Regions from separate parts of the Kitasatospora sp. NPDC001159 genome, predicted to be linked through region 3. Evidence: riboswitches for the same ligand, from Rfam matches in the RefSeq annotation. Region 3 holds a riboswitch; each other region holds the start of a gene.
The links. A riboswitch is a leader RNA that binds a small molecule or an ion and turns the genes downstream of it on or off. The one in region 3 is predicted to bind S-adenosylmethionine.
Positions count from the first base shown of each region.

Region 1 (4,723 bases), on a different contig from region 3:
CGCCCGGTGGAGCCGGTCGCGTTGGCCGGGGCGGTGGCCACCCTGCTGCGGGCCCGACTGGCCAAGCGGACCCCGGCCACGCGTTGAGCGGTGTTGTCTCAGCACTAGAGAAGGCACCGCCGTAGGAACGCTACCGCTGGATAGGCTGGCTCCATCCGTACGGACGTCCCCGGTGTGGGGGAACCGACAACAGCTGGAGTCAGCCATGGTGAACGTGAACCCTGCGAACGGTGGTACCGACCCCGTGCAGGTGGTCCGCACCTGGCCGGACCTCCTGGCGGCGCTGTTGAAGGGGGAGGACCTCGACCGCTCGTCCACCGCGTGGGCGATGGACCGGATCATGAGCGGCGAGGCGTCCCCCGCCCAGGTGGCCGGGTTCATGGTGGCGCTGCGGGCCAAGGGCGAGTCGGTCGAGGAGATCTCCGGGCTGGTCGACGCGATGTACGACCATGCCGAGCCGCTGGACATCCCCGGCCCGGCGGTGGACATCGTCGGCACCGGCGGCGACCGGGCGAAGACCGTCAACATCTCCACCATGTCGGCGATCGTCGCGGCGGCCGCCGGGGCCAAGGTGGTCAAGCACGGCAACCGGTCGGCCTCCTCCACCAGCGGCTCCTCGGACGTGCTGGAGAAGCTCGGGGTGGCGCTCAACCTGTCGGCCCGGCGGGTGGCCGAAGTGGCCGAGGAGGTCGGGCTCACCTTCTGCTTCGCGGCGAAGTTCCACCCGTCGATGCGGCACGCCGCCACCGCGCGGCGCGACCTCGGGGTGCCCACCGCCTTCAACATCCTCGGCCCGCTGACCAACCCGGCCAAGGTCACCTCGCACGCGATCGGCTGCTTCGACACCCGGCTCGCCGGCCTGATCGCCGGGGTGCTCGCCCGGCGCGGGGCGACCGCGCTGGTGTTCCGTGGTGATGACGGGCTGGACGAGCTGACCATCACCACCACCTCACGGGTGTGGCTGGTGCGCGACGGGGTGGTCACCGAGACCACCTTCGACCCGCGGGACGTCGGCATCGAGCTGGTCGGCATCGAGGCGCTGCGCGGGGCGGACGCCGCGTACAACGCCGAGGTCGCGCGCCGGCTGCTGGCCGGGGAGCGCGGGCCGGTGCGGGATGCCGTGCTGCTGAACACCGCGGCGGCGCTGGTGGCGCTCGACCTGGGCGACGCGCCGCTGACCGAGCAGCTCGCGGCGGGCATGGCGCGGGCGGCGGAGGCGGTCGACTCGGGCGCGGCGCAGGATCTGCTCCGGCGCTGGGCGGACGCCACCAGCCGTAGCTGAGGCGGCAGTTGAGGGCCCGTGCCGGTTCGCCGGTGCGGGCCCTTGGCACAGGCCCCGAGCGCCCCGGAGGCGAGCGGTCGAGGACACTGTCCGGATGGTGGATTCCTGTTTGACCACTCGGCGGACCCGACCTAGAGTCTCGGCCAGGTCATGAGTGACAGCGTCAAGCCCCAGCTTGCTGTCCGGCAACCCTCCGTCCGTGGCGGGGTGCCCTGGGTGAGGACCGGGTCGCCCGGCAAGCCGTCCGTGCGACAAGCGCGGACGCCCGACGACTGGCACTCCCGGGGTCCCTACCCCCGAAGGAGTGCATCCTCATGTCTGCTTCCCACCCGTCGTCCGCCACCACCCTTCTTTCGGCGCGCTCCGCGCGGCCCCTCCCATGTGCCCCGCTCGCCGTCCTCGGCCGCGACGTCCAGGTCCCGCTGGCCAGCGGAGAGAAGGTCGGCTACGCGGCGCTCGACTACGCGGCCAGCTCGCCGGCGCTCCAGCGGGTGTGGGACGACGTCGCCGCCTACGCGCCCTACTACGGCAGCGTGCACCGCGGCGCCGGGTACCTCTCCCAGCTGTCCACCGACCTGTTCGAGCAGAGCCGCCGCACCGTCGCCGAGTTCCTCGACCTGCGCGGGGGCGACCAGGTGGTCTTCACCCGCGCCACCACCGACTCGCTCAACCTGCTGGCCTCCGCCGTTCCGGCCGGCACCCGGGTGTTCGCCTTCGAGACCGAGCACCACGCCTCGCTGCTGCCCTGGGCGCACGCCGGGCTGGAGGTCGACTACCTGCGGGCGCCGCGCTCGCGGGCTGAGGCGGTGGCCGCGCTGGACGCCGCACTCGCCGGGGCGCCCGAGGGGCCGAAGCTGCTGTGCGTCACCGGGGCCTCCAACGTGACCGGCGAGCTGTGGCCGGTCGCCGAACTGACCGCGACCGCGCACCGGCACGGCGCCCGGGTGGTGCTGGACGCCGCCCAGCTGGCCCCGCACCACCGGGTCTCGGTGCGCGAGCTGGACGTCGACTGGATCGCCTTCTCCGGTCACAAGCTGTACGCACCGTTCGGGGCCGGGGTGCTGGCCGGGCGGACGGACTGGCTGGACGCGGCCGACCCGTACCTGGCCGGCGGCGGGGCGACCCGGACGGTGGCGCGGGAGGTGGACGGCTCGGTGGCCGTCCAGTGGCACACCGGCCCGGCCCGGCACGAGGCCGGCTCGCCGAACGTCATCGGCGCCTACGCGATCGCCTCGGCCTGCCGGGCGCTGACCGAGGCCGGCTTCGACGCGCTGGAGGCCCGGGAGCGGCAGCTGGTCGAGCGGCTGACGGCGGGGCTGGCGGAGATCCCGCAGGTCAGGGTGCTCAGCCTGTTCGGCGCGACTGGTGACGTTCAAAGCGCCGCCCGGGTGGGCGTGCTGTCCTTCGTCGTCCAGGGCTGGAACAGCTCGCACTTCTCGGCCGCGCTGTCCGCCGAGTACGGCATCGGGGTTCGCGACGGACTGTTCTGCGCCCACCCGCTGGTACGCACCCTGCTCGGGGAGGAGTCTGGGGTGACACCCGGTCCAGTCCCCGTGTGCGGGGCGCCCGAGCCCTCGCTGCCGGGCGAGCGCAGCCTGAACGCGATCCGGGTGAGCTTCGGCGCCGGGACGCCGGACGAGCACATCGAGCGCTTCCTGACCGCCGTCCGCGAGCTGGTCACGGACGGCGCGGCCTGGAACTACCGCAACGAGGGCGGCCGTTGCGTCGCCACTGTGCAGATCGACAGGGGCCGTCGCGAGGGCTGAGTCCTACTCGTCCAGGCCGAGGGCGAAAGCCGCTTCCAAGTCGTGCTGCGAGTAGGTGCGGAAGGCGATCTGGGTCTCGGTGTGGGCCACGCCCGGGACCTTGTTGAGCCGGCCCGGGATGACCTCGGCCAGGTCGTCGTGGCGGCGAACCCGGACCATCGCCACCAGGTCGTAGCCGCCGGTCACCGAGTACACCTCGCTGACGCCCTCGATGGCAGCGATGGCCTCGGCGATCTCCGGGATGCGGTCGACACTGGTCTTGATCAGGACGATGGCGGTGATCACTGTTCGGGCTCCTTTGTGGGGTGCGGCCAGGGTATCGGGCCTCAGTCGGGGCGTCTCGGGGGGCGGCCGACGACGGTGCACGCGTAGAGGAAGCCGGCCGAGAAGCCGATCACGTGGACCAGGTAGGCCACCCCGGGCCCGGCCGAGTGCACGGACCACCACTGCAGGGCGAACCAGAGGCCGAGCACCAGCCAGGCCGGGAAGCGCAGCGGGAGGAAGAGGAGCAGCGGGACCAGGGTGGTCACCCGGGCGCGGGGGTGGAGGCGCAGGTAGGCGCCGAGCACGCCGGAGATCGCGCCCGAGGCGCCGATCAGGACCCGGGTGGAGCCCGCCGAGTGCGCCTCGGCGAGCGCGAAGCCGTACGAGGCCAGGCTGCCGGCCGCCAGGTAGAAGAGGAGGAACCTGGCCCGGCCGAGTCGACGTTCGACGGTGGGGCCGAATACATAGAGGAAGAGCAGGTTGCCCAGCAGGTGCAGCCAGCCGGCGTGCAGGAAGAGCCCGGTGAGGGCGGACACCGCCGGGTGCTTGCCGGGGGTGGGGGCGACCGGGCAGCCGGGGACCGGGTCGGGGGCCTCGGCCAGCTGTTCGGCGGTCAGCGGGTGTCCGGCCAGCAGTTCGGCCGGGACGGCGCCCCAGCGCTGCTCGTACCGCTGTTCGGCACAGACCCGCGCCTGACCCCTGCTGTACAGCGGGTTGAGCCCGGCTGCCGGGCCGAGCAGGAAGACCAGGGTGTTGACCGCGATCAGGGCGTAGGTGACCGCCGGGGCGGTCACCGCCGGGCGGCCGTCCCGCGCGTCGGTGTGGTCGGGGGCCGCGAGTGCCATGGGGCCAAGCATCCCTCCGGATGCTGCAGGTGACACGGCGGTTTACGGCAGGTGGACTACCCCTCGTGTTCCGGTAACCGGTGGTCGTGGTGGTTGCCCCAGGCAATAGGCTGGGGGCGGGCATTCCCGCCTCCCGCCGCCGACGCCGGGGCTCCGGGGGGAGCGCCTAGCCCACCCAGGGACCAGCCGAGAGGATCCCCGATGACTGTCCCCGCTCTGACCGCCGAGACGCGCTGGCGCTGCACGCTGTGCGGCAACCTCACCCGCTTCGACGTGACCCGCACCGCGCGGGTGACCGAGTTCCTGCACTTCGACCTGGCCGGCGAGTCCAAGGTCGAGGAGACCGAGGTGCTCAGCGAGACGATCGAGTCGGTGCGCTGCCGCTGGTGCAACGCGGTGGACCAGGTCGAGCTGGTGGCCCGTCCGGGCGCCGAGGGCGCGGAGGCCCACGCCGAGCAGGGCTGATCCCCGCCGGTGCGGTGGGCGGTGCGCGACGCGCCCGTCCGCCGCACGGGACAATACAGACAAGACGCACGGAGCGTGACGACAGGGGCGGCCGCGGCCGC
Region 1 covers NZ_JBSFJV010000044.1:53,708-58,430, reverse strand. The annotation lists gene ACWC9T_RS22705 (hypothetical protein) at 1-87, shown strand, start outside; gene trpD (anthranilate phosphoribosyltransferase) at 206-1,282, shown strand; SAM riboswitch class IV at 1,429-1,546, shown strand; gene ACWC9T_RS22695 (aminotransferase class V-fold PLP-dependent enzyme) at 1,597-3,048, shown strand; gene ACWC9T_RS22690 (Lrp/AsnC ligand binding domain-containing protein) at 3,052-3,333, opposite strand; gene ACWC9T_RS22685 (rhomboid family intramembrane serine protease) at 3,375-4,157, opposite strand; gene ACWC9T_RS22680 (hypothetical protein) at 4,359-4,622, shown strand.
Region 1: linked by a shared signal. The riboswitch ahead of ACWC9T_RS22695 (aminotransferase class V-fold PLP-dependent enzyme) and the one ahead of ACWC9T_RS19670 (IclR family transcriptional regulator) in region 3 are both predicted to bind S-adenosylmethionine.

Region 2 (4,723 bases), on a different contig from region 3:
CAAGAGGTCCACCAGCAGTGGGCCGTGCCGAGCTCCTGGAGCCGGAAGGGGTCAGACCGCCGCGCGGACCATGTCCGCCTGCGGGCCCTTCTGTCCCTGGGAGATCTCGAACTCGACCCGCTGGCCCTCCTCGAGGGTGCGGTAGCCGTCCATCTGGATCGCGCTGTAGTGGACGAAGACGTCCGCACCACCGTCGACCGCGATGAAGCCGTAGCCCTTCTCCGCGTTGAACCACTTGACGGTGCCCTGAGCCATTCCGAACTCCCCTAGTGCTGTGCTGGCCCTTCACGTGCCCGCAGGTCGCGGGCCCGGGTCTGGTTGGAGGCCGGCCCGGGGAACCCCCCCTGAGCGCAGCCGTGCACGCCGCAATCCTCCGCCCGGAACACCGCACGGCTTCCGGTGAGCGGGTGATTACGTCGACCGCCGCTGAATGTATCCGGATCGCCGCCCTCTGCAACAGGGCCAGCCGCCGGGAATTCCATAGACCCGTCAAGAGACAAGGTCGAGCAAACCGGGAGAAACTCGGCATTCCGCGCCGGACATAGCGGACGAATTACCCAAATCCCTGCAGGAATTCTGACATCCGCCTGACATGTTTCACGGCCCTGGATTCGGCCCGGCCTCCGCGCCCGGACGACCTCCGGCGAAGCACCGCGCGAGCCGAGAGGGAAGCCCCGTTCCCAGCAGAGCCACACTCTACTCCGACTCGACCGGGAAATATTCCCGCCGAAATGCCAGCGGCCGCCCGCGCATACGGAGAGTCGAATTCCGTACGTGCGGGCGGCCGGGAGGCGGGTTCGCGACGGCTCAGCAGCCGCCGGCCACCGCCGGGATGATCGAGACGCTGGCGCCGCCCTTGATCTCGGTCGCCAGGCCCTCGGCGAAACGCACGTCGTCGTCGTTCACGTACACGTTGACGAAACGGCGCAGCTTGCCGGTGTCGTCCAGAATGCGGGCGGAGATACCCGCGTGGTTCTTCTCCAGGTCGGCGATGACCTCGGCCAGGGTGGCCCCCTCGGCGGACACCTCGGCGGCGCCGCCGGTGTAGGTGCGCAGGATGGTGGGGATGCGGACGTTGGCGCTCATGGCTCTCCTAGCGGGGGTAGGGGTGGTTCAGGCGGACGCGAGGCCGGCGGAGCGGAACGACTCCAGCGTCGGGCGGATGACGGCGGTCATCCCGGCGTCGGAGACGGCGTCCAGCGTCTTCAGCCCGTCGCCGGTATTGATCGCGACGGTCTCCTTGGCCGGGTCCAGCTGACCGGTCTCGACCAGCTTCTTCAGCACGCCGACGGTCACCCCGCCCGCGGTCTCGGCGAAGATCCCCTCGGTCCGGGCCAGCAGCCGGATCGCCGCCACGACCTCCGCGTCGGTGACGTCCTCGACCGCCCCGCCGGTCCGACGGGCGATGTCCAGCACGTACGGGCCGTCCGCCGGGTTGCCGATCGCCAGCGACTTGGCGATGGTGTCCGGCTTGACCGGCTTGACCACGTCCCGGCCCGCCTTGAACGCGGCCGACACCGGCGAGCAGCCCTCGGCCTGGGCCCCGAAGATCCGGTACGGTCGGTCCTCCACCAGGCCGAGCGCGATCAGCTCCTGCAGCCCCTTGTCGATCTTCGTCAGCTGCGAACCCGAGGCGATCGGGATGACGATCTGCTCCGGCAGCCGCCAGCCGAGCTGCTCGCAGATCTCGTACGCCAGCGTCTTGGAGCCCTCGCCGTAGTACGGACGCAGGTTGACGTTCACGAAGCCCCAGCCCTCGCCGGCCGAGTCCCCGATCAGCTCCGAGCAGAAGCGGTTCACGTCGTCGTAGTTGCCCTCGATGCCGACCAGCTCGCCGCCGTACACCCCGGCCATCACGACCTTGCCCTGCTCCAGGTCGTGCGGGATGAAGACGCAGGACCGGAACCCGGCCCGGGCCGCCGCCGCCCCCACCGCGCCGGCCAGGTTGCCGGTCGAGGAGCAGGACAGCGTGGTGTACCCGAACGCCCGCGCCGCCTCGATCGCACAGGCCACCACCCGGTCCTTGAACGAGTGCGTCGGGTTGCCGGAGTCGTCCTTCACGTGCAGCGGAGCGGTGAACCCGAGCTCCCGGCCCAGGTTGTCCGCCTTCACCAGTGGGGTCCACCCCGGGTTCAGGTTCGGCTTGGACGCCACATCGGCCGGCACCGGCAGCAGCGGCGCGTAGCGCCAGATGGACGCCGGACCGGCCTCGATCCGCCTGCGCAGCTCCTCCGCGCGCTCGCTCCCGAACTCGTACGCGATCTCCAGCGGCCCGAAGCACTCCAGGCAGGCGAAGCTGGGACCGAGCGGGAAGCGGGTGCCGCACTCCCGACAGGACAGCGCGGCGGCGGGGCCGAGGTCAACCGAAACGGGTGCGACAGTGTCGATAGCCATGATGGCGGAGGCCTCTCTCCTCATCTTCCCCGTGACGCGGTCGCGCCACAGGCCGGAATTGGCACCTGTCCCGCCGGGGCCTGTACGACAGCCGAGCGAGAAGGTTGCCGGGACGTCAACGGGCCGTTCCCTCAGTCCCTCTGGATGAGCTTGTGAAGTTGTGGTTCAGCGGCGACCCCGGCGTGCGAAGGGCCGACCGCTGTACGAAGACTGTATCCGAAGGCGTCAGCCCTGAAAGGGGCCGTCCGCCACGCGAGATGGCCCGTTCCACCCGACCTCGCCGAGGAGACCCACCGTGCCCGCCGAACCGACCCCCGCACTCCTCCCACAGGCGGCGTCCTGGCTGCGCCGCCGCTCGTGGAGCGCGGCCGACCGGCCGGTTCACACCCTGCTGGAGGCCAAACGGCACACCCGGCAGACCGTCAGCGTCGTCCTCCCCGCACTCGACGAGGAGGCCACCGTCGGCGACATCGTCCGCACCATCCGCCGTGAACTGATGGACCGCATCCCTCTGGTCGACGAACTGGTCGTACTCGACTCCGGCTCCACCGACGCCACCGCCGCCATCGCCGCCGAGGCCGGCGCCCGGGTGGAGCACCGCGACGCCGTCCTGCCCCGGCTGCCCGCCGTCCCCGGCAAGGGTGAGGTGCTCTGGCGCTCGCTGCTGGTCACCCACGGCGACATCGTCTGCTTCATCGACGCCGACCTGCGCGAGTTCGACCCCGCCTTCGTCTCCGGCATCATCGGTCCGCTGCTGACCGACGGGGACATCCACCTGGTCAAGGCCATGTACGACCGCCCCCTGGAAGTGTCGATCAGCGGCTCCGCCGGTGGGGAGACCGGCGCGATCGTCCCCACCGGCGGCGGCCGGGTCACCGAACTCGTCGCCCGCCCCCTGCTCAACCTGCACTGGCCGGGACTCGCCGGCTTCGTCCAGCCCCTCGGCGGCGAGTACGCGGCCCGCCGCTCACTGCTCGAACGACTGCCCTTCCCCACCGGCTACGGCGTCGAACTCGGCCTCCTGGTCGACGCCTTGGAGCTGGTCGGCCTGGACGGCCTGGCCCAGGTCGACGTCGGCGTCCGGCACCACCGCCACCAGGACGGCCAGGCCCTCGGCCGGATGGCCGCCACCATCTACCGCACCGCCCTGGAACGCCTCGACCGCACCCACCGCCTCAAGGCCTCCGCCGACCTGGTCCACCCCCACCTCACCCAGTTCACCCGCGACCCGCAGACCCGCGCCTTCGCCGCCCACACCCACCCCGTGACCGCCCTCGAGCGCCCCCCGATGCACACGATCGCCGAGTACGCAAAGCGCCGCACCGACGGGTGACAGACCCGAACAGCGCGGCTGCTGCGATTTCGCCAGTTGTCCCGGCGATTGGTTTGCGATGCCTGCCGACCGGCAACATCCCAACCGTGACTCCTCCCCCTCTCGACGAGGAGGCTTCCCACTCGACCCCTGCGGAGCCTCGTGACCCCTCCCCCGCGCGAACGCGGGGGCTTCTCACTTGGGTCCGTCAGACCTCATGACGGCCAGGCCCTGACCGCTGCGCATGGCAGGTCTCCGACTGTACGGCTGCGCCGCACTCCGCTCCGCCGTACGCTCGGAATCCACCCCGACGGGTGAACGGGCAGACCCAGAAGAGGACTCATGGCCGATTCATCGACCAAACGTTCAGGCCAGGCCGGCACCGCCCCCGTCCTGGTGGCCTCCAACCGGGGACCGGTGTCGTTCAGCACCGCCGACGACGGCACACTGACCCTGCGCCGCGGCGGCGGAGGCCTGGTCTCCGGCCTCTCCGCGATCGACGACCCGAACGCCGTCTGGGTCTGCGCCGCCCTCGGCGACGCCGACCGCCGGGCCGCGAGAGAAGCCCCCGACGGCCGCCTCGACCTGGCCGGCCACGACGTCGGCGGCCAAGCCGTACGGATGCTGGACATAGACCCGCAGACCTTCGCCCACGCCTACAACGGCGTCGCCAACTCCACCCTCTGGTTCGTCCACCACCTGCTCTACGCGACCCCCATCGCGCCCTCCTTCGACGCGGAGTTCCGCACCGAATGGGCCGCCTACCAGGCCTACAACACCGCCTTCGCCGAGGCCCTCGCCGCCGAAGCCGCCCCGAACGCCGCGGTCCTCGTCCAGGACTACCACCTCTCCCTGGTCCCGGCCCTGCTCCGCCAGGCCCGCCCCGACCTGCGGATCGGCCACTTCTCCCACACCCCCTGGGCCCCGCCCGAGTACTACCGGCTGCTCCCCGACGACGTCGCGCGCGACGTCCTCACCGGCATCCTCGGCGCCGACCGGGCAGGCTTCCTCACCGAA
Region 2 covers NZ_JBSFJV010000031.1:10,599-15,321, forward strand. The annotation lists gene ACWC9T_RS18010 (cold-shock protein) at 52-255, opposite strand; gene ACWC9T_RS18015 (MoaD/ThiS family protein) at 808-1,086, opposite strand; gene thrC (threonine synthase) at 1,114-2,394, opposite strand; SAM riboswitch class I at 2,412-2,545, opposite strand; gene ACWC9T_RS18025 (glucosyl-3-phosphoglycerate synthase) at 2,690-3,727, shown strand; gene ACWC9T_RS18030 (alpha,alpha-trehalose-phosphate synthase (UDP-forming)) at 4,049-4,723, shown strand, end outside.
Region 2: linked by a shared signal. The riboswitch ahead of thrC (threonine synthase) and the one ahead of ACWC9T_RS19670 (IclR family transcriptional regulator) in region 3 are both predicted to bind S-adenosylmethionine.

Region 3 (4,723 bases):
CCGAGTTGAGCAGGACCAGCAGCAGCGGCAGGTAGACGACGGCGAGGCCGGCGGCCACGGCCGCGCGCAGCGCGATCCGGGCACGGCGGGAGAGGATCACTGGTGTTCGACTCCTACAGAGAGTCCAGGGCGCCGGTCCGGCGCACGGCGAGCAGGTAGCCGACGATCACCACCACGGGTACGCAGGACAGCACGGCAGCCAGTGGCAGGTTGAGCGTCACGTTGTCGGCGATCGCGGTGCCCAGCACCTGCGTCTTCCCACCGACGATCCGTACGGCGATGTAGTCGCCGAGGCTCAGCGAGAAGGTGCAGACCGACCCGGCGAACACCGAGGGCAAGACCTGCGGAAGGACCACTGAGCGGAAGGTCCGCCCGGCCGAGGCGCCCAGATCGGCCGAGGCGTCAAGGAGGTTGGTCGGCAGGTTCTCGAGTCCCGCGTAGACCGGCAGGATCATGTACGGCAGCCACAGGTAGGCCAGGACGGCGATGACCGCCGCCGTGCCGTACCCGGGGCTCGACAAGCCGAACGGTTTGCCGAGCCAGTCGAGCACGCCGCCCCGGCTGAAGATGACGCGCCAGGCGTACGCCTTGACCAGGTAGCTGGCCCAGAGCGGGGTCAGTACGGCGACCACCAGGAGCTTGCGGGTGCGCGGCCGGGCGATCCGGGCCATGTAGAAGGCCATCGGGAACGCCACCACGGCGTCGACCACCGTGACCGCGGCGGCGATGCCGAGGGTGCGCAGGGCGATCGTCCGGTAGACCGGCTCGGTGAGGACGGTGTGGAAGTTGGCGGTGTTCCGGATTCGGACGATGTCGTAGGTGAAGTCGTCGACCGTCCAGAAGGCCGAGAGGAACAGGACGGCGAGCGAGCCCAGGTAGGCGAGCACCAGCCAGGCCATCGGCGCCGCCAGTAGCAGCGCCAGCCGCAGCCTGGCGTGCCGGTGCAGGACGGAGGCCGCCTGCCGCATGCCACCCCGCCGCAGCGGCGGGGCAGCGACGTCGTGATTCGCCCGCTCGCCTCCTGCCCCGCCTGCTGCTCTCCAGCCCCGACCTGCCGTTGAAGCAACTCGCCGCCGAGGTGCTGCGCCCGCTCACCCGGTTCGACGGGACCAACAACGCCGATCTCGTCACGACCCTGCACGCCTACCTGGCCGCGGACTGCTCGGTCCAGGCGGTCGCCGACCGGCTGTACGTCCACCGCAACACCGTCCGCTACCGGCTGGACCAGATCGAGCGCCTCACCGGCCGATCACTGCAGTCCATGCAGGACCGCTTCCAGCTCTGGCTCGCCCTCCTCGCCGCCTTCCCCGACCGGACATCGGCGATTCCCCAGCATGATTGATCGTTTCCGACGATCAGCCGGGGGCCGCCAGGGCGACGGGTCGGTCAGGGGTGGCGCAGGGCTTCGGTGAGGCGGTTGGCCGCCTCGACGACGGCCTGGGAGAAGTGCGCGCCGGGGTGGCGGGTGAGGCGTTCGATCGGGCCGGAGACGGAGACGGCGGCCACGACCCGGTTGGACGGGCCGCGGACGGGCGCGGAGACGGAGACCACGCCGGGCTCGCGCTCGCCGACGGACTGGGCCCAGCCGCGGCGCCGTACGCCGCTGAGGGCGGTGGCGGTGAAGCGGGCGCCCAGGAGGCCGCGGTGGAGCCGCTCAGGTTCCTCCCAGGCGAGCAGGATCTGGGCGGCGGAGCCGGCCTTCATGGGGAGGGTGACGCCGACGGGGACGGTGTCGCGAAGGCCGGAGAGCCGCTCGGCGGCGGCCACGCAGATGCGGACCTCGCCCTGGCGGCGGTAGAGCTGTGCGCTCTCGCCGGTGACGTCGCGCAGGTGGATGAGGACCGAGCCGGCGGCCGCCAGCAGCCGGTCCTCACCGGCCGCCGCCGAGAGCTCCCCGAGCCGGGGGCCCAGGACGAACCGGCCCTGCAGGTCCCTGCCGACCAGACGGTGGTGTTCCAGTGCGACGGCGAGCCGGTGGGCGGTGGGCCGCGCCAGGCCGGTGGCGGCGACGAGCCCGGCCAGCGTGGCGGGACCTGCCTCCAGGGTGCCGAGGATCGAGGTGACCTTGTCGAGCACGCCGACGCCGCTCGTGTTCTCCATGGATGGGTACTCCAGTCTCAAACCCCGTGAGCAGCAGGTGGGTTCCGCTCACGGAGGCTCCCCGCGGGGAGCGGGGGGTGGTCAGCGAGAACGGGCCTGAGAAGTCGGCCGATTGCCTGCGCCGGGCACGAGACGGGTACGCGAAAGGGCCGGGGCGGGAAGCGCCCGGGCGAAGGACAGCACAGAGAGCACCGTGTCTCCTCATCTTTCCCGCGCCACGTTGGCGACAGGCCGGAGTTGGCACTGATCCCGGACGGCGCGGCGCGTACTTCGCACACCGAGTCGACCGGGGAGTTGCCGGGGCTTCGTAGGGCCGGTCCCTCCACCCCTCTGGATGATTCGCGAGGAACCATACAAGACTCCCCGGCCGACCCGCCAAACCTCCCCCCTCCCGTGCGAACGCTCCGCATCATCCGGTCAGGGGATTGGCCGCCGGTTTGCCGCCCCCAAGGGCGAGCGCTGAAGGCCGCCTCCTGGCCGACCGTGCGCTCCGCGCCGCCGTGCGCCGGCCAGACTCTGTCAGTCGTCAGCCCAGGGTGCGGTCGAGGTTGTAGGCGGCACTGATCAGCGCGAGGTGGGTGAACGCCTGCGGGAAGTTGCCCTGTTGCTCGCCGGTGTGGCTGATCTCCTCGGCGTACAGGCCGAGGTGGTTGGCGTAGGTGAGCATCTTCTCGAAGGCGAGCCGGGCCTCGTCCAGGCGGCCGGCCCGGGTGAGGGCCTCGACGTACCAGAAGGAGCAGATCGAGAAGGTGCCCTCCTCGCCGATCAGGCCGTCCGGGCTGGCCTGCGGGTCGTACCGGTAGACCAGCGAGTCGGAGACCAGGTCGGCGCTGAGCGCGTCCAGCGTGGAAAGCCACTTGGGGTCGGTGGGTGCGATGAACTTGGCCAGCGGCATCATCAACACCGCGGCGTCCAGCACCTGATCGTCCTCGTGCTGGACGAACGCCCTGCGCTCCGCGGACCAGCCCCGGTCCATGATCCGCCGGTAGACGGCATCACGCGCGGCACCCCAGCGCACCAGGTCGGCCGGCAGGCCGCGGCGCCGGGCGATCCGGACGGCCCGTTCGATCGCCACCCAGCACATCAGGCGGGAGTAGAGGAACCTCTTGCGCCCGCCGCGGGTCTCCCACACGCCCTCGTCGGGCTGGTCCCAGTTGGCACAGACCCAGTCGACCACGGCGCACACGGCGTCCCACTGCTCGCTGGAGATCGGCTGACCCCACTTGTCGTACAGGTAGACGGAGTCCAGCAGGGCGCCGTAGATGTCGAGCTGGAGCTGGTCGACGGCCGCGTTGCCGACCCGCACCGGAGCGGACCCCCGGTAGCCCTCCAGGTGCCGGAGCTCGCGCTCGGGCAGGTCGGAGCGGCCGTCGATGCCGTACATGATCTGCAACGGGCCGGAGGGCCGGGTCCCGTCCCGGTCGATCCGGGCGGTCAGGAAGCCCATGAACGCCTCGGCCTCGCCGGTGAAGCCCAGCCGCAGCAACGCGTACACGCAGAACGCGGCGTCCCGTACCCACAAGTAGCGGTAGTCCCAGTTGCGTTCGCCACCGATCCGTTCTGGCAGGCTGGTGGTCGGCGCGGCCACCATCGCGCCGGTCGGGGCATAGGTGAGCAGTTTGAGCGTCAGCGCCGAGCGGTGAACCATCTCCCGCCACCGCCCTCGGTACCGGCTCTGCGCCAGCCACCCCCGCCAGAACGCCACCGTGGCCTTGAACTCCACCTCCGCCTCGTGGTGGGCGCAGCCCCTCGGCGACACGCCGCCGTCGACCCGGTCGAGCGCGAACACCGCCGTCTCGCCCTGGCTGAGCTTGAACTCGGCGGTCACGTCCAGCTCGTCGCACTCGAACGCCACCGTGGAGGTGAGCGCGAGTGACAGCGCGCCGGACTCGAAGATCGCCAGGCCGTCCCCCTGCCGCCGCACCACGTGCGGCTGCGCCCCGTAACCGAACCGCGGCGCGACCCGCGCCCGGAACGGCAGCGAACCCCGCACGCACACCACCCGCCGAATCAGCCGATGCCGCCCGGTCTCACCCGCCACATGACCGCCGACGATCGGCATAAAGTCCTGGATCTCACCGACGCCGTCCTCGGTGAGAAAACGGGTGATCAGCACATTGGTGTCGGGGAAGTAGAACTGCCTGGTCCGGCCCGGCACGGCCGCCGCCAGCTCGAACGCCCCGCCCCGATCCGCATCCAGAATCGCCCCGAACACACTCGGCGCGTCGAACGACGGACAGCAGTACCAGTCGATCGTCCCATCCGTGCCCACCAGCGCCACGGTCCGCAGGTCGCCGATCAGCCCGTGCTCGGCCACCGACAGATACCGCTCCACCTCACCCGGCACCCGGGGTCCCAGTCCTTCACCCATCGCGGCACCCCTCTCCTCACCCAGTCTCCCGCGAGCCCGGACCACGCGGCCAGCGGGCCCGTCCGGTGACACTCCACCCAGCAGGGTGGCCGGTACCGGTACGGCCGGGTTCGGCGACCGTGGCGTGACCCCGGATGACCTGAAAGTGACCCCACCTGCCGCCACGAGGACACCCTCGCCGCCGCCCTGTGGCCGAACGCGCCGAGCCGGGCGTGGACGCCGGGGAAGACGCAGGTGACGACGGGCGCGGGC
Region 3 covers NZ_JBSFJV010000035.1:15,069-19,791, forward strand. The annotation lists gene ACWC9T_RS19655 (ABC transporter permease) at 1-100, opposite strand, end outside; gene ACWC9T_RS19660 (ABC transporter permease) at 114-968, opposite strand; gene ACWC9T_RS19665 (PucR family transcriptional regulator) at 1,058-1,342, shown strand; gene ACWC9T_RS19670 (IclR family transcriptional regulator) at 1,387-2,100, opposite strand; SAM riboswitch class I at 2,299-2,441, opposite strand; gene ACWC9T_RS19675 (glycoside hydrolase family 15 protein) at 2,627-4,471, opposite strand.